3 regions of the Vibrio sp. Vb0349 genome follow, and region 3 is predicted to be linked to each of the others. Evidence: predicted binding sites of a transcription regulator. Region 3 holds the regulator's gene; each other region holds the start of a gene.
What was found. Region 3 encodes CRP, which controls carbon source genes, mostly activating them, when cyclic AMP is high. Its sites were predicted from a motif close to TGTGANNNNNNTCACA; they were not measured.
Positions count from the first base shown of each region.

Region 1: the regulator CRP is predicted to act here: its motif matches at 3,752-3,767, upstream of R7Q47_RS08025 (NupC/NupG family nucleoside CNT transporter).
Region 2: the regulator CRP is predicted to act here: its motif matches at 4,820-4,835, upstream of cdd (cytidine deaminase).

Region 1 is NZ_JAWOTS010000005.1:57,860-65,195, forward strand. It holds gene R7Q47_RS08000 (NADH:ubiquinone reductase (Na(+)-transporting) subunit B) at 1-774, shown strand, start outside; gene R7Q47_RS08005 (tryptophanase) at 1,073-2,473, shown strand; gene R7Q47_RS08010 (DUF2913 family protein) at 2,552-3,163, opposite strand; tRNA gene R7Q47_RS08015 (tRNA-Leu) at 3,196-3,279, opposite strand; gene R7Q47_RS08020 (hypothetical protein) at 3,244-3,426, opposite strand; gene R7Q47_RS08025 (NupC/NupG family nucleoside CNT transporter) at 3,839-5,047, shown strand; gene R7Q47_RS08030 (DUF3541 domain-containing protein) at 5,102-6,190, opposite strand; gene R7Q47_RS08035 (alpha-ketoglutarate-dependent dioxygenase AlkB family protein) at 6,260-6,865, opposite strand; gene R7Q47_RS08040 (diguanylate cyclase) at 6,998-7,336, shown strand, end outside.
Region 2 is NZ_JAWOTS010000002.1:259,261-266,596, reverse strand. It holds gene R7Q47_RS04475 (NAD(P)H-binding protein) at 1-246, shown strand, start outside; gene R7Q47_RS04470 (L-cystine transporter) at 447-1,820, shown strand; gene sbcB (exodeoxyribonuclease I) at 1,978-3,399, shown strand; gene R7Q47_RS04460 (CidA/LrgA family protein) at 3,455-3,829, shown strand; gene R7Q47_RS04455 (LrgB family protein) at 3,831-4,508, shown strand; gene cdd (cytidine deaminase) at 4,940-5,827, shown strand; gene purT (formate-dependent phosphoribosylglycinamide formyltransferase) at 5,971-7,146, shown strand; gene R7Q47_RS04440 (thiopurine S-methyltransferase) at 7,219-7,336, opposite strand, start outside.
Region 3 is NZ_JAWOTS010000027.1:14,118-21,453, forward strand. It holds gene R7Q47_RS19980 (TIGR02444 family protein) at 1-451, shown strand, start outside; gene R7Q47_RS19985 (hydrolase) at 539-1,546, shown strand; gene R7Q47_RS19990 (YheU family protein) at 1,580-1,792, shown strand; gene R7Q47_RS19995 (phosphoribulokinase) at 1,918-2,787, shown strand; gene crp (cAMP-activated global transcriptional regulator CRP) at 3,028-3,660, shown strand; gene R7Q47_RS20005 (DUF1338 domain-containing protein) at 3,797-4,588, opposite strand; gene astD (succinylglutamate-semialdehyde dehydrogenase) at 4,837-6,294, opposite strand; gene astA (arginine N-succinyltransferase) at 6,323-7,336, opposite strand, start outside.

The sequences.
Region 1 (7,336 bases), on a different contig from region 3:
TTTTTTGTCAGCTCTATACTCTTTGCGCTGATCCTTCCCCCGACAATTCCACTATGGCAAGCGGCTTTAGGTATCACTTTCGGTATTGTTGTGGCGAAGGAGATTTTTGGTGGTACTGGACGAAACTTCCTAAATCCAGCTTTAGCAGGGCGCGCGTTCTTATACTTTGCCTATCCTGCCAACATGTCCGGTGGTGCCGTGTGGGTCGCGGCTGATGGTTACTCTGGCGCTACTCCACTTAGCCAATGGTATGAAGGAGGGCAAAGTGCTTTGATAAATAATATGACGGGAGAGCCAATTTCATGGGGAGATGCTTTTGTTGGTAATTTACCAGGCTCGATGGGTGAAGTCTCCACGTTGTTGATCGCACTAACAGGCTTGGTTCTCATCTTTATGAAGATTGCATCGTGGAGAATTGTTGCGGGCGTGTTGGTCGGTTTAATCGGAGCTTCATTACTATTGAATGCGATCGGTTCAGACTCTAACCCCATGTTCTCCATGCCGTTCTACTGGCACTTCGTGATTGGTGGGGTTGCGTTTGGTACCTTCTTCATGGCGACAGACCCTGTCTCGGCAGCTTTTACCAATAACGGGAAATGGGCATACGGACTATTAATCGGCGTGATGACGATTTTTATCCGAGTGCTGAACCCGGCTTATCCAGAAGGCATCATGTTAGCGATTCTATTTGCTAACTTATTCGCGCCACTTTTCGATTACCTAGTCAAAGAAAGTAATATCAAACGCAGAATGAAAAGGGCGAGACCTTCTTAAAATGAGGGTGACCTCACTGAAAATTGATTGAAAACTGCACTATATTGAAAAGGTCAGAGACATGGGGTTTCTGACTTTTTATTTTTATCAGGAGGACGAAGACGATGAGAATAAAGGATATTCTCGATAGCCGTTTGGTGCTGTCGTTCTGGTATAACCTAGACTACTGCTTGTCTCTTCTTAGTAAAATCTCTTCTCGTTGATTTCCTCAATGCAATCGCATTGAAAAGTATTCTATCTATTTGTTTTTTAGTCTTACGTGAAACTGCGTAGGGCAATGCGTATAAGGAAATTAACAATGAAACGTATTCCAGAACCTTTCCGTATCAAAATGGTTGAGCCAATCAAAATGACGACTTTGGCAGACCGTGAAGTCGCGTTAAAAGAAGCGGGCTATAATCCATTTCTTCTTCGTAGTGATGATGTTTATATCGATTTGCTGACTGACTCTGGCACTGGTGCCATGAGTGATAATCAGTGGGCTGGCATCATGATGGGGGATGAATCCTATGCGGGGAGTCGAAATTACTACAACCTGTGTGATGCAGTGGAGCACTTCTTCGGTTATAAGCTCACCGTGCCTGCACACCAAGGGCGTGGTGCCGAGCAAATTTTGTTCCCAGCTTTGATTGAGCGTATGCGTCAGGTGCGTGGTGGCGAAACGCCAGTATTTATCTCGAACTACCATTTTGATACCACAGCGGGTCACATTGAACTCAATGGCGGTAAAGCGATTAACGTGGTAACGGAAGAAGCATTCGACACCACTACGCCTTATGATTGGAAGGGCAATTTTGATATCGATAAGCTGGTGGCAACAATTGAAGCGCACGGTTCGCATAACATTTGTGCAATTATCACCACGATTACTTGTAATAGCTCCGGTGGTCAGCCTGTGTCGATGGAAAACATGCGCAGTGTGTACGAGATTGCAACCAAGTACGATATTCCAGTGGTGATTGACTCGGCTCGTTACTGTGAGAACGCCTACTTTATCAAGCAGCGTGAAGCGGGTTACGAGAATAAATCGATTCTGGAAATCATCCGTGAGATGTACCAGTACGGTGATATGCTCACCATGTCAGCTAAGAAAGACCCGATGGTAAACATTGGTGGCATGTGTTGTATTCGTGATCATAAGGAGTTGTTCCAGGCGGTGCAGACGCGCTGCGTACCCATGGAAGGATTTGTAACATACGGCGGCATGGCTGGGCGTGATATGGAAGCGCTCGCTCGCGGTTTGTATGAAGCCGCGGATGAGGATTTTCTTCACTATAGAATTAGCCAAGTTCAATACTTAGGTGAGCGCTTACGTGAAGGCGGTATTCCGATTCAATACCCAACGGGTGGTCATGCGGTGTTTGTGGATGCCGCTAAGATTTTGCCACATATTCCAGCGGATCAGTTTCCTGCGCAGGTATTGTGTAATGCTTTGTACTTGGAAGCGGGTATTCGAGCAGTAGAGATAGGATCGTTGCTGCTTGGTCGAGATCCGGAAACGGGTAAACAAAAAGCGTCAGAGCTTGAGTTGATGCGTTTGACCATTCCACGTCGTGTCTACACAAACGATCATATGGATTACATTGCGGATGCGATTATCGAACTGAAAAATCGTGCACATGAGTTAAAAGGGCTCACTTTCGAGTACGAGCCACCAGTGCTGCGCCACTTTACTGCTCGATTTAAAGAGATCGATTAACTCAAGTTTAAATCTAGATAAGCAAAAGGCCGCGAGTTTCACGGCCTTTTTCGATTCGTTTATTTCTTAGCGTTACAGTTACGCTAACTCTAATGTGATGCGAACGAACTGGTCGTCTTGATACTGCACTTCATAATTGAAGGTACCACTGGCGTAAATGCTGCCAAGAAAAAGTGAGCGTTGACTCATTGGTCCGCGGAACAGCATCGAAATAGGAGCGATTAGGGCGTTATTATCATCGAAGTGCTGATTTAAGTTCTCAGAAAGCACACACAGCAAACAGCCGTGTTGGTCGTGAGATAAGTCGACGTCTTCCGGTCGCGATAATAACACGGTAGTCCCCAGTTTCTTCTCAATCTCGTTGATCAGCAGCAAGTAGCTATCTAGATCGGGTTGAGGATTTCTGGGTTTGTCTGCACCGACGCAGCGCTCGAGTAATTCTTCCAGATTTCCGTTCTCACCTTTTGCCTGCTGAGTCAAAGATTTTAACGGCTTTTTAATCAGCTTATAGCGATTACTCTTCAGTTTTGGTTTCAGCCATTTCTGAAGTAAGTCATTACGTTCTTTAAGGGAGAGGCCATGCGAGGACGCGTGAATTTTAAAGTGCAGGTGTAATAAAGCGTGAACCGCAAGCTCACTCAGAAGTTGGTTAGCATCTGTAGACTGTCTTGCCTGCTTAGAACTTTGCATTACACTCGAACAAAATTAGGGAAGAAGGATAATGGTGCCGAGAGAGGGACTCGAACCCTCACACCAAAGGCACTAGCACCTCATGCTAGCGTGTCTACCAATTTCACCATCTCGGCATCATGATGCTCTGAATACTCAGAGGCCTCGAAAGAAGCAACGCGAATTATAACCAAAATCCACCTGTTGGCGAGAGCAAAATGACGAATTTTGGCTCTTTCGAGTTTGATTGCATATTTATTGGTCACTTTTATGTTTTTTACCATCAACGCCTATCCTTATTCCCTTACTTTTATTAATGGTATGACGACAAAAGAGTACTTTTGCCTAAATTTTGAACGCTTGAACGTTTGCGTAAATAAATGTGATGAATATCTCTTTTTGTTGGCTATACTTGCGTCCCGTTTAAGCGGGAATTAGGGTTTAGTTGTTCAGGACCCTTACCCATACAAGCCGTCACATGGAGCAGGCCAAGCAACATGCTCGCCAGCAGTGAATGACCCCACGGACCGGACCAGCTAAGTTCAATTGCTTGTATAAGGTAAAAATAAGATGTCGAACTATTCGTTCTGTCTACATTCTGGATCTAAAAGTGAGTTATCACTCGCTGCGTTGTCCCTTTCTTCTGCCAATTCCTTTGGCTCTTTTTTCTTTTTCAACGTTTAGTAGGTCCAGCTCATGAGTGTTCTATTTAGTCTATTTGGTATTGTTGCACTGCTAGGTTGTGCTTTCCTACTTTCTGAGGGTCGTTCTTCCATTAATTGGAAAACTGTATCTCGCGCCTTGATGCTACAAATGGGGTTTGCTGCTTTGGTGCTCTATTTCCCGTTGGGTCAAGCGGCGCTGGCGAGTTTAAGTAATGGTGTCGCGGGGCTACTCAGCTTTGCTGATGAAGGGATTAAATTCCTCTTTGGTGACCTCGCTTCTTCTGGCTTTATCTTCGCTATCCGTGTCCTTCCTATCATCATCTTCTTCAGTGCTCTTATCTCCGCCCTTTACTATTTGGGCATTATGCAAAAAGTGATTCAATTTATTGGCGGCGCTATCCAGAAGTTCTTGGGTACGAGTAAAGCAGAGTCTTTGGTTGCAACAGGGAACATTTTCTTATCTCAAGGCGAGTCACCACTTCTTATTCGTCCATTTCTTTCTAACATGACTCGCTCTGAACTGTTTGCCGTGATGGCTGGTGGTATGGCTTCAGTGGCGGGCAGTGTGCTTGGTGGTTATGCTGGTTTGGGTGTCGACCTCAAATACTTGATCGCGGCAAGCTTTATGGCAGCACCAGGTAGTTTGATGATGGCAAAAATCATCGTTCCTGAGCGTCAAACGCCAAGCGATTACAACAATATTGAGCTAGATAAATCAGAAGAAAGTAACGTTATTGATGCGCTAGCAAGCGGTGCCATGGGCGGTATGAAAGTTGCCGTTGCTGTTGGTACCATGCTTATCGCTTTCGTGAGTGTTATCGCGATGGTGAACACGGGGCTAGAAAACTTGGGTGAGATATTTGGTTTCTCTGGCGTAACGCTACAAGCGATTTTTGGTTATTTGTTTGCACCTCTCGCATGGTTGATTGGTGTGCCAAGCCACGAAATTCTAGCTGCGGGTTCATACATTGGTCAGAAAGTGGTGATGAATGAGTTTGTTGCGTTTATCGATTTTGTGCAGCACAAAGCGACACTGTCTGAGCATACTCAAATTATTATCACTTTTGCGTTGTGTGGTTTTGCGAACATTGGCTCAATTGCGATTCAGTTGGGTTCTATCGGCGTGATGGCACCTGAGCGCCGCAAAGATGTTGCAAGTCTAGGCCTAAAAGCGGTTGCTGCTGGTACACTCGCTAACCTGATGAGTGCGTGCTTAGCGGGCATTTTTATCTCTCTCTAATTTAGATTGAAGATACACACTAAAAACCCGCCTAAATGGCGGGTTTTGTTATTTCTAAGGCTTGGGCATTAAGCCGTAAGGTATCGATTTAAAAGCCTCTGGGTGCTCTTGATAAGTTGGCGCTTTATGTACCCCTTTCCAATCGAGCAGCATGATGGCTAGTACGTTACGGTGTTCGCCGTACTTGAGATCAAAGTTACCGTCGACCGACGGAATCATCCCTTTTTCTGCGTTGATTGCGTGACGAATGGCTTGGCGGGTCTTCTTTACGACCGGATCATGGTCCAAGCCTGCTAACAAAAACGAAATGCCGACTTCCGCAATCACGTCTTCTTTGGCGCGCAGTAGTATAGTGTCGATGTTGTTGCGAAAGTAATCATAAATCCATTGGTGTTTCTTCTCGCTTACTCGCTCCTGATAATACTGTGAATCGGCAAAGATGATGTGCGTCATACCATAGAGTTTGTTCCAATACTGCTGAGCTGAAAGCATCTTATCTTTATCGTCGGGGTAGGTGTTCCGGAAGGTTTGAGTGAATTCCTCGACCACATCTTGCTCTCCTAACTGACGAAGCCAGTAGACTTGGTTTGCAAGCTGAGCTGCCCATGCTTCTATCATCTCTTTGTCCGTAACGTAACGCGAGAAATCGTAGCGCCTAATAATTTTTCTCAGCGTTTTGTCTTGTTTATGCTTTAGGCCGTATTCGTTTGCTCTTGCCAATGCGCCAAGCAAATCCACACCAAGATAAAGGTACTCAGGATGGTGTTTAGTCACGGTATAGCGTCGCTGCCCTCGTTCGGTTTCTTTCTCTTGATACGTGGTCAGCCTTTGAGATGAATAGAGAATGATGTCTTCTGGTTCAACAACTTCATTAGCAAATTGGTTTAACCGGCTGGCTACTTGTGCCATGTCGGTCCAAATGGCAGCGTGATATTTCTCATCTAATGTTTGGCGGTACATGCGTAAGCCAAAATGGCCCTCTTTAAACGCCGGGAAAGTGAACAGTTCCTGTTCGTAGGTACTACGAATCAACTGCGCTGATTGAGTATTATCGAGAAGCGGTACCTCTTCCTGTGATGCCTGAGCTGCAAAGGTAAGTGAGCAAGAGAGTAAGACCGCTAAGCTAAGAGGTTTAATACGCATAAATCCATTCCCTATGAAGTCCTGAACCTAAACCTACCATCAATATTAATTGAGAATGTAAAAGCTGAGTCAATAGTTAAAAATTTGCCTAAAAGTCAGGTTGATACGTTCATCTTTGGTTTTCGCGGTTTTTGGTACGCAGTGCTTCCAGTGATGCTGTAGCTCGCCAGCCATAATCAGTAAGGAGCCGTGAGAAAGCTCGTATTCAATCTCAGTTTTACAATGTAAATTTCTAAGCAAAAATCGACGTGTTTCACCTAAGTTCAAAGATGCGATAACAGGGTTTCTACCTAACTCTGGTTCATTATCTTGGTGCCAGCCCATTGAGTCTTGGCCGTGTCGATATAAGTTAGCGAGAACAGAGTTAAAAGTGACATCAGCAACTGATTCACAACGCACTTTCAGCTGAGTTAACTCAGGAGTCCAAGGGTGAGGCTGCATGGTTAAGCCTGAGTAAGTATATGCTGCATCACCGTGCCACGCTTGTAAGCGAGGTTGAAGTACTGACTTGCCGAACATAGTAATGTGTTCTTGGTGCCATGGCAGTGTCTTTCGAAGTTGGTCAAAGTAATTATCCGCCTCAAGATGGTTAAGAAAATGAGGATCATAATAAAGTTTTCCTCTTTCTACTTCTTGCCATAGATCGCCGCCAAATAAATCGCCTTGTTGATGCATCATCTCACACCTAAAACATAAAAGTTGTCAATCACTGTTACCTTTCTGATTATGATTGGTTATTCTTGTGATAATAAGAATTTTAACAATAAATAAAAAATCTCGTAGTTGTATACGAGTTGTGGGGAGAAAATGCGTTATTTACCCAGAAAGCGATGCTATTTTGCATTGTTCTTCCTCACCTTTTTCGCTTTGTGTATTGGGGTTATTGAGCTGTTAAATCGAAACCAGCAAGAGCTTCACAAAGAGCGAGTTCAAGTTGAGGCCAAAGAACAACTTTCCATTCTCCGTTCCAATTTGGAAGCGGTACTTATGGCGGATATCTACAAAGCCAGTACTTTAGCGACACTCATTACGTTACTTCCTAAAAATCAAGAAGAAGAATTGAGTATCGCCGCTCACCGAATCCTAAATAAAAGTAAACATATTACAATCATCGGTATCGCGAAAAATGATGTAATTAGTCATGTA
Region 2 (7,336 bases), on a different contig from region 3:
ATCGTATTTGTTCGCCCAGGCCCGCTTGTTGGTCAACGTCAAAACCCAAGAATGGACGAGAAGTTAGTACAAACTCTGTTTAAGGTAATTCGCCCACTTATGCTTGGCAAACTGTCCAACTTTTTACCGATTCGAGCAGAAGATGTCGCCAAAGCGATGATTTATCAACTTTTCAGTTATCAAGAAGACTCGGTGGTTTACTTACAAAGGAAAGAAATGCGTGACTTACTGCATCACTACGAATAACCATTTTGTACAATTAACGTGCTAATTCACGCTCTCACGCGACTTAGATCTCGTTTTTATATTCATTTTAGATCTAGCTAATACCCGTTTGTCATTTTTAAAGTTATATCACGAGCGTTATCTTACGCTCCATAAATAAATCCGTATAAAACCCCGTATAAAAAACAACCGCCACTTCGGCTGGTTGATAAGGTCAAATTATGAATTTTGCAGTGATAGCCTCTCTAGCCGTCTTTGTTGGCATATTGTTCTTTCTATTTAACCAACAACAAAAGAAACACACTCTTTCACGTCTCGTTTTGATCGGTCTTGTTACCGGTTCTCTTTTTGGTCTTGCTTTGCAACTCATTCACGGTGAAGGCAACAGCGCTATTGCTCAAACACTTGAATGGGTAGGCATTGTAGGCAGTGGCTACGTTGGTCTACTGAAAATGGTCATCATGCCACTGGTGTTGGTATCGATGATCTCTGCAGTTGTTAAATTGGAGAAAGGTGGATCATTAGGTAAAATTTCTGGCCTGACCATCTCTGTTCTTCTAGTAACGACTGCAATTGCTGCACTCATCGGTATCTTGGTGACAACAACATTTGGCCTTTCAACAGAAGGTTTAACTGAAGGCGCGCGTGAAACCGCTCGTATCGCCGTTTTAGAAAGCCGTGCCGGTACAGTAAGTGACTTAACTATTCCTCAAATGCTAGTTAGCTTCATTCCAACCAACCCATTTGCTGATCTAACAGGTGCTCGCTCGACATCAATTATCGCTGTTGTGATTTTCGGCGTGTTAACTGGTATCGCCGCTCGTAAAGTGATGATGGAAAAAGCAGAGTTGGAATCACCGATTCGTACTTTCGTAGAAGCAGCTCAATCTATCGTTATGCGACTAGTGAAGATGATCATGGCCCTAACGCCATACGGCATCGCAGCACTGATGGCAAAAGTGGTAGCGACATCAAGCGCAGGCGACATCCTAAACCTACTTGGCTTTATTGTGGCGTCTTATGTTGCTATCGCACTGATGTTTGTTGTTCATGGCGTATTAGTCTCTTTTGTCGGCGTTAGCCCTGCGGAATACTTTAAGAAAATCTGGCCTGTACTGACCTTCGCGTTTACATCTCGTAGCTCAGCAGCAACAATTCCACTAAACGTAGAAGCGCAAATCACGAAGCTTAACGTACCACCAGCGATTGCAAACCTATCAGCATCGTTTGGTGCCACTATCGGCCAAAACGGCTGTGCGGGTATCTATCCTGCAATGCTTGCAGTGATGGTAGCTCCGACAATGGGCATCAACCCACTTGATCTACACTTTATCCTGTCATTGATTGCGATTATCACCATCAGCTCATTTGGTATTGCAGGTGTCGGCGGCGGTGCGACGTTTGCAGCCTTGATTGTTCTTCCTGCAATGGGCTTACCTGTGACCATCGCGGCACTGCTTATCTCTATTGAACCACTGATTGACATGGCACGTACCGCACTAAACGTTTCAGGTTCAATGACTGCGGGTACAATTGCTAGCCGAGTGCTGAAGTCACCAGAAAGTGAAGCAACATTGGAAGAAACACGAGCATAGAACTCAAATTCCTTCCAAAGCGATAAAACGTAAAATATCAAGCCGATGGTTCGCCATCGGCTTTTTTCATTTTCAAAAATTCAACTTGCATCTTTCGTTGCTAGTCAAGGCGTTGAATGGTCTAATACTGTCATCGGTTTTGTAAACGGTAAGCAGAATGCACCAAGATAATCAGCCCACTTTTTTCTTCTTTGATTATGAGACATGGGGAACCAACCCCGCGAAAGATCGCCCAAGCCAGTTTGCTGGTGTTCGTACAGATGAAAACTTTAATATCATCGGCGAGCCTTTAGTCATGTACTGTCAACCACCGGCTGATTATCTTCCGTCTCCTGAAGCTGCGCTTATTACTGGTATTACTCCGCAAAAAACGGTTCAAGAAGGCCTTTCTGAGCCAGAGTTTATCGCTAAGATTCACACTGAACTCGCGAGACCAAATACCACCAGTTTAGGCTACAACAGCATTCGCTTTGATGACGAAGTGACCCGTTATACTTGTTATCGCAACTTTATCGATCCATACGCATGGAGTTGGCAAAACGGTAACTCACGTTGGGATTTACTCGATGTACTACGCGCGTGCCATGCCCTTCGCCCAGAAGGCGTAGAATGGCCAGAAAACGAAGATGGCTTCACTAGCTTTAAATTAGAACATTTGTCCGTGGCTAACGGCATAGAACATAGTAACGCGCACGATGCCATGGCAGATGTGGTTGCGACTATCGAAATGGCAAAGAAAGTAAAAGCAGCGCAACCAAAATTGTTTGATTACTTTTTTTCTATGCGCCAAAAGCGCAAGCTCAATGATTTAGTCGACATCGTCAACATGACACCGTTGATGCACGTTTCAGGCATGCTAGGGCGCGAATGCCAGTACACTAGCTGGATTGTGCCTGTTGCTTGGCATCCAACCAATAATAACGCCGTTATCACCATCGATTTAGCGAAAGACCCTCAACCTATTCTTGAGCTATCCGCAGAAGAGCTGCACGAAAGACTCTACACGAAGCGCGAAGATCTTGGTGAATTGCTACCAGTGCCAGTTAAACTAGTTCATTTGAACAAATGCCCTATTCTCGCCCCTGCAAAAACGTTAACGGCTGAAAATGCAGAGTCTATTGGCATTGATCGCCAACAATGTCTCGCCAATCTCGCTTTGTTGCGCCAACATCCTGAAATTAGAGAAAAGCTGATTAGCCTCTTTTCAGTCGAGCGCAAATTCGATAAAAGTGATGACGTCGATACACAACTTTACGACGGGTTCTTTTCTCCAGCCGATCGCGCAGCTATGGATATCATTCGCGAAACCGATCCGAATAATCTTGCTGCATTAGACATTGAATTTGATGACAAGCGCATTAAACCTCTATTGTTCCGCTATCGTGCGCGTAACTTCCCAGGCACATTAGACGAGCAAGAACAAAGACGCTGGGCATTACACTGTCGAGAAGTGTTTGAAAGCCAAATTGAAGAGTACATGCTGAATTTAGAAAACTTAGTTCACGAACATGAAAGTGACGAAAAGAAGATTGCGATATTAAAATCCGTGTACCGTTATGTAGAGAGCTTAGCTTCTTAACTCCTCCTAATACAAGCGCACCTTATGGTGTGCTTGTTGTTTATATACTGTCAAAATGATTAAAGAACGATTCTTACAACTGATCCAACTGCTCATTTCAATCTTCCTCATCATGGGGGCACTTGGCATCGGAATTACCATTCAAAAGTTCACTGGCGTTTCCGTCCCAGGAAGTGTCATCGGTATGCTCGTACTGTTTTTCTCTATGACTCTTGGGCTTGTAAAGGTCGATTGGGTCAAACCGGGCGCCACGCTATTTATCCGCTACATGATTTTGTTGTTCGTTCCTATTAGCGTGGGATTAATGCAACATTTCGATATGCTACTCGCTAATGCCCTCCCTATCATTGCTAGCGCAGTTGGAGGCTCACTCATTGTACTAGTCAGCCTCGCTTGGCTGCTGGACTACTTGCTAAAGGAGAAGCACTGATATGTGGTTAGTTGTTACCATTGCGGTTTTTCTTGTCGCGCGCCAAATCGCAATCAAAGTGAATAATCCTCTAGCAAATCCTTTGCTGATCAGTATTGCAGTGCTCATTCCTTTGCTTACTTACTTAAATGTACCGTTTGAAACGTATTATGCGGATAACGAAGGGATCAGTTTTTTACTTCAACCAGCCGTAGTTGCTCTGGCTTACCCGCTATATGAACAACTACCACAGATTAAAGCAAACTGGCGAATCATCACTTTTGCTTGCACAGTAGGCAGTGTGATGTCGATGATGACAACCACCTTGATCGCAGTCGCTTTCAAAGCAGATATCAGTTTAATCGCAAGTCTAGTGGGTAAATCCGTCACTACGCCAATAGCAATGGAAATTTCGAGTCACCTCGGTGGTGAAGCTGCCGTTGCGGCGATCTTGGTTCTGATTGTTGGTTTATTGGGCGCGATTTTGGCATACCCAATTTACAACTTAATTGGAATTAAACACCCGATTGCACGTGGTCTGACAATGGGTACAGTCTCTCATGCCTTAGGCACCGCTACTTGTGCAGAGAAACAGCCCATAGATGCCGCGTTCTCATCACTCGCATTGGTTTTATGTGGGATCATAACTTCTATTTTGGCTCCAAGTTTTTTTGCTTTGGCGGTCTGGCTATATCAATAGTTAAGCGCTCTCGGTCTGCCCTCCTTCCGGCAGGCCGTAGCCTTTCCGTTTCTTACTTATCCCTTTTCAAAACCCTATCTTATCTATCAAACTCACCCAGTAATATCGTGAAGGGACTTGACTGAGATATACATTCATAGCATGAGCATTCTAGGTGCTACCACTCGCTCTAGATTACGTAGGTATAAAGTAGCGTAGCGGTAAAAGTCGCGTTAGTAACATACTCCTGCTCCTTGGTCATATGAATATATACTGATATGGTTAATTGTGAGACGGAGATAACGCTTCACACCTGTGCAATCGAATACATGTGTGAGCTCACTCTAATTATGTAACAGAATTATCAATTGCATTACTTATCGTGATCTAACGCACGGAACATTTCTATCTTTCACATAGAATAACTGTCCATGCAATAACAAGGATTCAACATGAAAAGTCGCATTGAACAGGCGCTAGCAGGCGCTCCAGAAGCACTTTCCAAACAACTTGCTCCTATCATCCAAGCTGATGATTTTGATGCTACGCTTTCAGTTCAACAATTTGAGCAGTTGCTTTCAGCTACCGGTCTATCAGACAAAGAGCTTCGTGTTGCGCTACTTCCTTTTGCCGCAGCGTACTCCTATGCTCCCCTTTCTGACTTTTATGTCGGCGCTATCGTTCGTGGTCTTTCAGGTCGCCTTTACTTCGGTGCCAACATGGAATTCTTTGGTGTACAGTTGGGTCAAACGGTTCACGCAGAGCAGTCTGCGATTAGCCATGCTTGGATGAAAGGCGAACGTGGTGTTAAGGATATCACTATCAACTTCAGCCCATGTGGTCACTGCCGCCAGTTCATGAATGAGTTATCTACCGCAAACGAGCTTAAAATCCAGCTCCCAGAACGCGAAGAAAAGTCACTTCATGAATACCTGCCTGAAGCCTTTGGACCAAATGATCTCGGTATCGAGTCCGGCTTAATGGCAGAAGTTAAACACCAATTCTCATGTGATGATGAAGACGCACTCATCCAAACTGCAGTTGAAGCGATGAACATGAGCCACTCTCCATACACCAACAACTTGAGTGGTTTAGCATTAGAGATGACTAGCGGTCGTGTATTCCAAGGCGCTTATGCAGAAAATGCAGCGTTTAATCCTAGCTTGCCACCGCTACAAGTTGCGCTAATCCAAGTTTTACTTGCGGGTGAAACCTTTGACAGCATCAAAGCCGCTGCATTGGTAGAGAACTCAGAAGGTAAGATCAGTCATTTAGCCGATACGCAATCAACGTTGGAAGCGTTGAATCCAGATATTCCGCTTAGTTTTGTCAACGTATAAACGACAAATTCAACAAAAAGCTCTACAACATGTAGAGCTTTTTTATTACCTAAAAACCAAAAGCAAACGTTTGCTTTGTCATAAAACTTCAGTATGATCTCCTGCAATTTCTGTCTCATCACTCTATTTTGTAAGGGAACACTATGTTTGGCACTGCAACTAGCGCAAATGCTACCCGTGTATTACTTTTAGGCTCTGGCGAACTCGGTAAAGAAGTCGCCATTGAATGCCAGAGACTTGGTTTAGAAGTGATTGCTTGTGATCGCTATGCCAATGCTCCAGCGATGCAAGTCGCTCACCGTAGTTATGTTATCGACATGTTAGATGGGAACGCCTTAGAAGAAGTTATTACGAAGGAACAACCTACTTACGTCGTACCAGAAATTGAAGCCATCGCAACCGGCAAACTGGTAGAGCTTGAAGAAAAAGGACTGAATGTTGTTCCAACCGCTAAGGCAACCAGGCTAACAATGAATCGTGAAGGTATCCGACGTTTGGCAGCAGAAGAACTGGAATTGACGACTTCACCTTATCGTTTTGCAGATAACTTTGAAGACTTCAAAGCCGCGGTTGAACATGTGGGTATTCCGTGCGTGGTGAAGCCAGTGATGAGCTCTTCCGGTAAAGGGCAAAGTGTTATCAAGACCGAAGACGACGTTACAAAAGCATGGGATTACGCTCAGGAAGGCGGACGTACGGGTGCAGGTCGCGTTATCGTGGAAGGTTTTATCGACTTCGATTACGAAATCACTTTATTGACCATCAGAGCCGTTGACGGTGTGCATTTCTGTGCTCCAATTGGTCATCGTCAGGAAGATGGCGACTACCGCGAATCATGGCAACCGCAAGCTATGTCAGAAAACGCAGTAAAAGCAGCTGAATACACGGCTGAGAAAGTGGTAAACGCGCTCGGTGGCTACGGCATCTTTGGTGTAGAGCTGTTTGTCAAAGGCGATAAAGTCATTTTCAATGAGGTCTCTCCTCGCCCTCACGATACGGGTATGGTTACAATGATTTCGCAGGAAATGTCTGAGTTTGCTCTCCACGTGCGCGCGTTTACCGGAATGCCAATTAATAATATTGTGCAATATGGCCCATCTGCGTCTGCTGTTATTCTTGGACAAGGAACTTCCACAAACATTCGCTTTGAAAACCTAAGCAAAGCTTTAGCTCAACCTCAAACACAAGTTCGTCTATTCGGTAAGCCAGAAATCGATGGCCGCCGCCGTTTAGGTGTTGTCCTTACGCGACGAAAAACCACCGAAGAAGCCGTTCAAGATGCTGTTGAAAGTGCTTCAAAAGTGAATATCATTTATTAAATACGAACCACTCATACAAAAATAGCGCAGCTCAAATTGCTGCGCTATTTCGTGTTCCAAACCGAAGAGAGCCTATTCACTCTCGATTAAGTACACTTCTTCAGAGAAGCGACTTAAGCCTTTTTTCACAATTTTAGGATGATTCTCGTCAGCTTCATCTACGTTCAAACAAGTAACTTTGTAACCTGAA
Region 3 (7,336 bases):
ACACCTTTGGCAGTTTAGTCTGCAATTTTATGGTGTGCGAGAAGTGAAAGAGGCGTGTTTATCATTACAGAACAACTACCACGGTAACGTGAACCTACTCCTGCTGCTCAGATGGCTCGATGAGCAGCAACTCATTTTCCAAGAAAAAGACTGGCCCTTGGTGCAAGACTGTCTAGGTAGGAGCGAAACTTTACTTCACTCCTTTCGCGACCTTCGTCGCCACCTTAAGTCTCAAGTCAATGACGCTTTGTATCGTGAGACCTTGCAGTTTGAGCTGCAACTAGAAAAGCAGCAACAAGCGGATTTGGTGGACTGCATTAACTCACTTGCACTACTCAAAAATGATGGTGACCCACTGACGTTGAGATACTGTCGTCAACTCGGTGGGGAGCATTTGCAGCAAGCCTTTGCTATTCCGGTGCCAAACATTCAACCACCAAAACGCCCATAAATCTGTAGAATACCTATAATCTTTATAAAGGATTATATTAATAAGTTCTTCAACGGACACCGAAGGACCGCATAAGAGCAGTTAGGTATGACACAATTTTTCGCAGCCGCCGGGATCAAAAACCCGCATCTCCAAACGCTTTTGCCGCGTTTTATTCGCAAAAAAGCGTTATTTACGCCGATTTGGCAAACCCTCGATACATCCGATGGCGACTTTCTCGATCTCGCGTGGAGCGAGGACCCAACCCAAGAGCCTGCACAAAAAAAGCCGATTTTTGTTTTATTTCATGGGTTAGAGGGGTGCTTCTATAGCCCTTATGCCAATGGGCTAATGAATGCATTTGCTCAATCTGGATGGCTGTCGGTGATGATGCATTTTCGTGGCTGCAGCGGTAAACCAAACAAAAAAGCACGAGCTTATCACTCGGGAGAAGTGACGGATGCTCGTTACTTCCTAGAGCACCTTGAACAACGTTTTCCTGATAATCCCAAAGTTGCAGTTGGTATTTCTCTTGGCGGTAACATGTTGGCGAATTATTTAGCCCAATATAAAGACCACCCTATTTTGAATGCAGCGACTATTATCTCAGCGCCTTTAGACCTAGCGGCGTGTGCGAACCGTATAGAACAAGGCTTTTCAAAAGTGTATCGCCGTTACCTGCTTTCTTCACTGAAACGTAACGCGTTACAAAAGCATCATCTACTGCATGGTGAGCTTGCGCTGTCCTACAACTCAATAAAACGTGTCACACGGCTGTATGAATTCGATGATTTGATCACGGCACCACTGCACGGTTTTAAAGACGCACAAGATTATTACGATCAATGTTCTGGCTTAAGTAAATTACAACAGATCACGCTACCGACACTGATCATTCACGCCAAAGACGATCCGTTCATGACCGACGATGTGATCCCGAAGTTTGTTCTGCCAGATAACATTGATTACCGTCTCTTTGAACACGGTGGCCATGTTGGCTTCCTGACAGGAACGGCGTTAAAACCTAAGTTTTGGTTGGAGGAAGCGCTGCCTGCGTATTACGAAAGTATCGCCGCAGATTACCTTTCTGCTGTATCCAAGCAACGAACGCAGTAAACTAGCCGCTCATCATAAAAGTTAGAGGTATTTATGATCATTCCATGGCAAGACATTGCGCCGGAAACATTGGAAAACTTAATTCGTGAATTCGTCTTACGCGAAGGAACGGATTACGGAACCGTCGAGGTTTCTTTGCAAGACAAAATTGATCAAGTTAAAGCTCAATTGGAAAAAGGTGAAGCGGTTATCGTGTTCTCTGAGCTACACGAAACCGTCGATATTCAGCATAAAACAAAATTTTAGACCCTTCACATTTTACCGTATCCCACTCGATGACAAGGTATTGTTACGTGCTATAGTGGGATATCGACCGTGCAGTAGTAACTCTACTGCACATTACAGGTAAGTAATTTTCGACAAGGTTTGTCATGTCAGCTAAACACCCAATTATTGCGGTTACTGGTTCGTCCGGTGCCGGCACGACCACTACATCTGAAGCCTTCCGTAAAATGTTCAATATGATGAACGTTAAACCCGCATGGGTTGAAGGCGATAGCTTCCATCGCTTTACTCGCCCAGAAATGGACATCGAAATTCGCAAAGCCCGCGAGCAAGGTCGACACATTAGCTACTTTGGCCCACAAGCTAATGACTTCCCGGGATTAGAAGAGTTTTTCCGTAAGTTCGGGCATGACGGCACTGGCAGCGTGCGCCGTTATCTGCACACGTTTGACGAAGCGGTTCCCTACAATCAAATGCCAGGCACGTTTACACCGTGGCAAGACTTACCCGAAAACAGCGACGTGCTGTTTTATGAAGGGTTACATGGTGGCGTGGTCGATGGCGATGTTAATGTTGCTCAACATGTGGATTTCTTAATTGGCATGGTGCCGATTGTGAACTTAGAGTGGATCCAAAAATTCGTACGTGACACTCGCGATCGCGGCCATTCGCGTGAAGCGGTAATGGACTCAATCGTGCGATCCATGGACGATTACCTCAACTATATCACTCCGCAGTTTTCTCGTACTCACATCAACTTCCAGCGCGTACCGACCGTTGATACTTCCAACCCACTTAATGCAAAAGGCATCCCTAGTTTGGATGAGAGTTTTGTGGTGATTCGCCTACGCGGTATCAAGAATGTCGACTTCCCATATCTGCTGGCCATGATTGATGGCTCATTCATGTCACGCCACAACACGATTGTCGTACCCGGCGGTAAGATGAGCTTTGCAATGGAGCTCATAGTTCGGCCTATCCTACAACAGCTCATCGAAACAGGGAAAATTGGCTAAAAACCTGCCTGCGAAGATGTTTACTTTTCATACCGTGATCATGTGCACAGTTTTGCTTACAAAATCTCAATCATGGCACGATTAAAATCAAGAAATCGTTTTCGAAAAAGGATACTATTTCTTACCGAAACACAAGAGAGCTTGCAGCATATAAAAAGTGCTCTTATTCTAGTAGGCCTAATTCAGGCTTAGCTAAAATATGGATAGCGCAAGCGTACCCTGCAGAGGAAGTGAGATATTATGGTTCTAGGTAAACCTCAAACCGACCCAACATTAGAGTGGTTTCTTTCACACTGTCATATTCATAAGTACCCTTCAAAGAGCACGCTAATTCACGCGGGCGAAAAGGCAGAAACTTTGTACTACATCGTTAAAGGTTCTGTTGCGGTTCTTATCAAAGACGAAGAAGGTAAGGAGATGATCCTTTCTTACCTAAACCAAGGAGACTTTATTGGTGAACTTGGTCTATTCGAGGAAGACCAAGAGCGCACAGCTTGGGTTCGTGCTAAATCTCCTTGTGAAGTTGCTGAAATTTCTTTCAAGAAGTTCCGTCAGCTTATCCAAGTAAACCCAGACATCCTAATGCGTCTTTCTGCGCAGATGGCTCGTCGTCTTCAAGTAACTAGCCAAAAAGTGGGTGACCTGGCGTTCCTAGACGTAACTGGTCGTATCGCTCAGACGCTTCTGAACCTTGCAAAACAACCAGACGCAATGACTCACCCAGACGGCATGCAAATCAAGATCACTCGTCAAGAAATCGGTCAAATTGTTGGCTGTTCTCGTGAGACAGTAGGTCGTATCTTGAAGATGCTAGAAGAGCAGAACCTAATCTCTGCTCACGGTAAAACCATCGTGGTTTACGGTACTCGTTAATCTCGAACTAGAGTGACACGAACAAAACTATAAAAGCCACCAATGGCAACATTGGTGGCTTTTTATTTACTCATGACCAAATGAGATAGGGTGCAGCGAACACTAATGAGTAAGCTTAACAGGTTAACCCTAAAACTTAGCCATTCGTACTTTCAAAGATTTTGTCAGCTGAAGCGGCCACGAAACCTGGGTACAAATCACCATTTTCCATCGGATAGCGCTTAGCAAATTCATAAAACCCGCCAGGGATAATTTCAGTGCCTTCGCTAAAACGAACCGCTACTTTATCTGCCATGGTCGATGACTGCTCTAGCAACACCTCAGGAGTGCCCTTCACTTCACCACCATTTTCATTAATGGTAAACCCAGCGGTACGCAGATGATCGTTTACCTGCTTCACTTCTTCATATTCATTGAGCTGGTTAACGCTCACCGTGAAGTGGTTTGCTCCGTAACCATGCGCCGCAAGCCAAGATGCGTACTCACTTTCTTTAGCCAACGTTTGGTAATCAGCAAAGCTTAAATCCCACAAGCGTCCACCATGTAAGAATGCGCTATCGTTCAGCTTGTCAGCATCGACTTGTGCCACCAAATTTTTCACAATCTCTTGTAGCTCAGACGAGCACTCTTCAACTTTTAGCTCACTAATAAATACTTTAGGTTGCTTCGGATCTGGGTGCTCATAGTGCTTAGCAACCAGCTTTTTGCTTTCGAAAACGTAATCACCACACGCCTTGTAACCAATAGCTACAAATGGCTTAGCTAGAGTTTCAATACCAAGAGGCGCGATATTGAAGGTACGTAAAGCTATATGATCATTAATCAGAGGCTCATCTTCTTGAAGCAGCTGATGCACTTTAGCAGCCGAAGGGCAAAGACGTTGAATGTAATCTTGCCATAGCGATTCAAATAACACATCGGGCGTCATAACGACTCCTTGTTACGAGATGTAGAGTTTAAAGGTAAGCGGAAGTTGGCTGCTCGTTCACAACAAAAGTTGTCCAGAATAATGAACGAGCAACCATCAACCTGTGACGGTAAATGCCAGTCAGTCAACACGCTTTTCCGAGTCTTTGCTCACTTTTCGTGTTCTGCCAACGATCACTACAACCCATACCTAAATGATGCGCCGGCAAGGTGAGCCGCAATGCATAGTTGCGACTCTATTATTAAAACTTATAGCGCTACACCTGGACTCAATGTTGCAGGCAAGACAGTCTCTTGACCTTCCATTGATGCCATTGGGTACGCACAGTAATCTGCTGCGTAGTAAGCGCTTGGGCGCAAGTTACCCGACGCCCCCGGACCACCAAATGGCGCATCACCGCTTGCACCAGTGAGCTGGCGGTTACGGTTCACGATACCTGCACGAATGTGGTCAACGAAGTATTCCCATTCTTGGTCGTCGGTTGAGACCAAACCAGCAGATAAGCCAAAGCGCGTATCGTTTGCTAGCGCCACGGCTTTGTCTAACCCTTCGTAACGCACCACTTGCAGAAGTGGGCCGAAGTATTCTTCATCTGGTAACTCAGCAATGTTCGTTACATCAATGATGCCAGGAGAAACAAACGCCGCCTCTCCTGCTTTCGCTTCAATCAAGCTTTCACCGCCAAGAGACTGTAGATTAGCTTGTGCATCAAGAATAAACTTGGCTGCCGCGACCGAAATTTGCGGTCCCATAAATGGCGCAGGTTCTGCAAATGGTTGGTCTACGCGAATATTGCGTGTCGCTTCAACGAGCTTGGTGATAAGCGCATCGCCTTTTTCACCCAATGGCACATACAAACGACGAGCACACGTACAACGCTGCCCAGCACTGATAAACGCTGACTGGATGATGGTATAAACCGTGGCATCCAAATCACCATATTTATCAGAGATCACCATCGGGTTATTACCACCCATTTCTAGTGCGAGCATCTTGCCCGGTTGACCCGCAAATTGACGGTGTAATACATGCCCCGTATTTGCGCTACCCGTAAACAGTACGCCATCGATGCCTTTTGCGTCAGAGAGCGCGATACCAGTTTCTTTCGCGCCTTGAACAAGGTTAATCACGCCTTTCGGTAGACCGGCTTCTTCCCATAGCTTCATTGCCAATTCACCCGTCCATGGCGTTTGCTCAGACGGTTTGAAGACTACCGTGTTACCAGCCAGTAGCGCTGGCACAATGTGACCATTTGGTAGGTGGCCTGGGAAGTTGTAAGGACCAAACACCGCCATCACGCCCAATGGGCGGTGGCGCAATACGATTTGGTTGCCTGCTGCTTCACGGCTCGCCTCACCAGTACGGTCATGATAAGCGCGAATCGAAATGGCAATTTTACCTGCCATGGCTGCTGCTTCAGTGCGCGTTTCCCAAATCGGCTTACCAGTTTCTTTGGCAATCACTTCGGCGATTTTTTCGCTGTTCTCTTTTACTTTCTCCGCAAAAGCCAACACGATTGCCTCACGCTCTGAAAATGGACGCTTTTTCCAGTCAATAAACGCTTCACGCGCTGCAGATACCGCCTGGTTCACCTGCTCTGCCGTTGCACCTTTGCCTTGCCAGATCACTTCTTGGTTGTACGGCGACAGAGACGTAAATGCTTCACCCTGACCTTGTACCCATTCACCTGCAATCCAATGTGTCATTGTTTCTATCCTTAAATTCTGTCGTCTGTTACTGCGGAAGAAGGCGAACGAAATCCCCTTCTTCAACCGAAAGTGCATCCGCAACGTCTGGTGCGATCATTACGCTCTGTGTCTCTGCGTCATACGCCGCCTTAGTGACTGTCGCACGGAAGTTCTCGAAAGATGAATTACACATCAAGAAGTCTTGTGTGCTGGAATGTTCAGAGATTTTGACTTGCGCGCGGAATGAATGACGTACCGACTCAATATTACGCAGATCACACTCAACCGTTGGGCCACCATCGAAGATGTCGACGTAGCCTCGGTTGGTAAAACCTTCACGCTCAAGCAGCTTCAGCGCTGGACGCGTGTTGTCATGTACTTGACCAATCACGGCTTGCGCTTCTGGGCTGAGCAGGTTGATGTAAATAGGCAGTTTCGGCATCAAGTCGGCGATAAAGCCTTTCTTGCCGATACCTGTCAGGTAATCTGCAAGAGTGAAATCGATAGAGAAGAAATGCTCTTGAAGCCATTGCCAGAATGGTGAATTACCCTCGTCGTCTGAAACGCCACGCATCTCCGCAAAGATCGTTTCAGAGAAGCGCTCTGGGTGCTCTGCCATCATTAGGAAACGACACTTCGACATTAGACGACCATTCAGACCTTGGCGGAATTTCTCACGCAAGAACAAGGTACAAATTTCGCTGTTACCAGTGTAGTTATTACCAAAAGTAAGCAGTTTAACGACGTTGTTAACGCCAAGCTTTGGCGACGAGTGCACAACTTTACTAATGTGATATGAGTAAAATGGGACATCCCAGCCGATAGATGCTTCGATTCCGGTGGTACCCGCAACCTCACCCGTTTCAGAGTCAAAGCCAACCATCAGGTAGCCTTCATCGCCTGGTTCTGCCACATCTGGCTTACCAAAGCTGTACTCTGAATGTTTGATTCGATTGGTTAACAGTTCTTCGTTAACCGGTAGAGATGTAAATCCGTGACCAGACTCCACCGCACAAGTGTGCAGTGCGTCGTAATCCGACATCGCGATAGGGCGAACTAC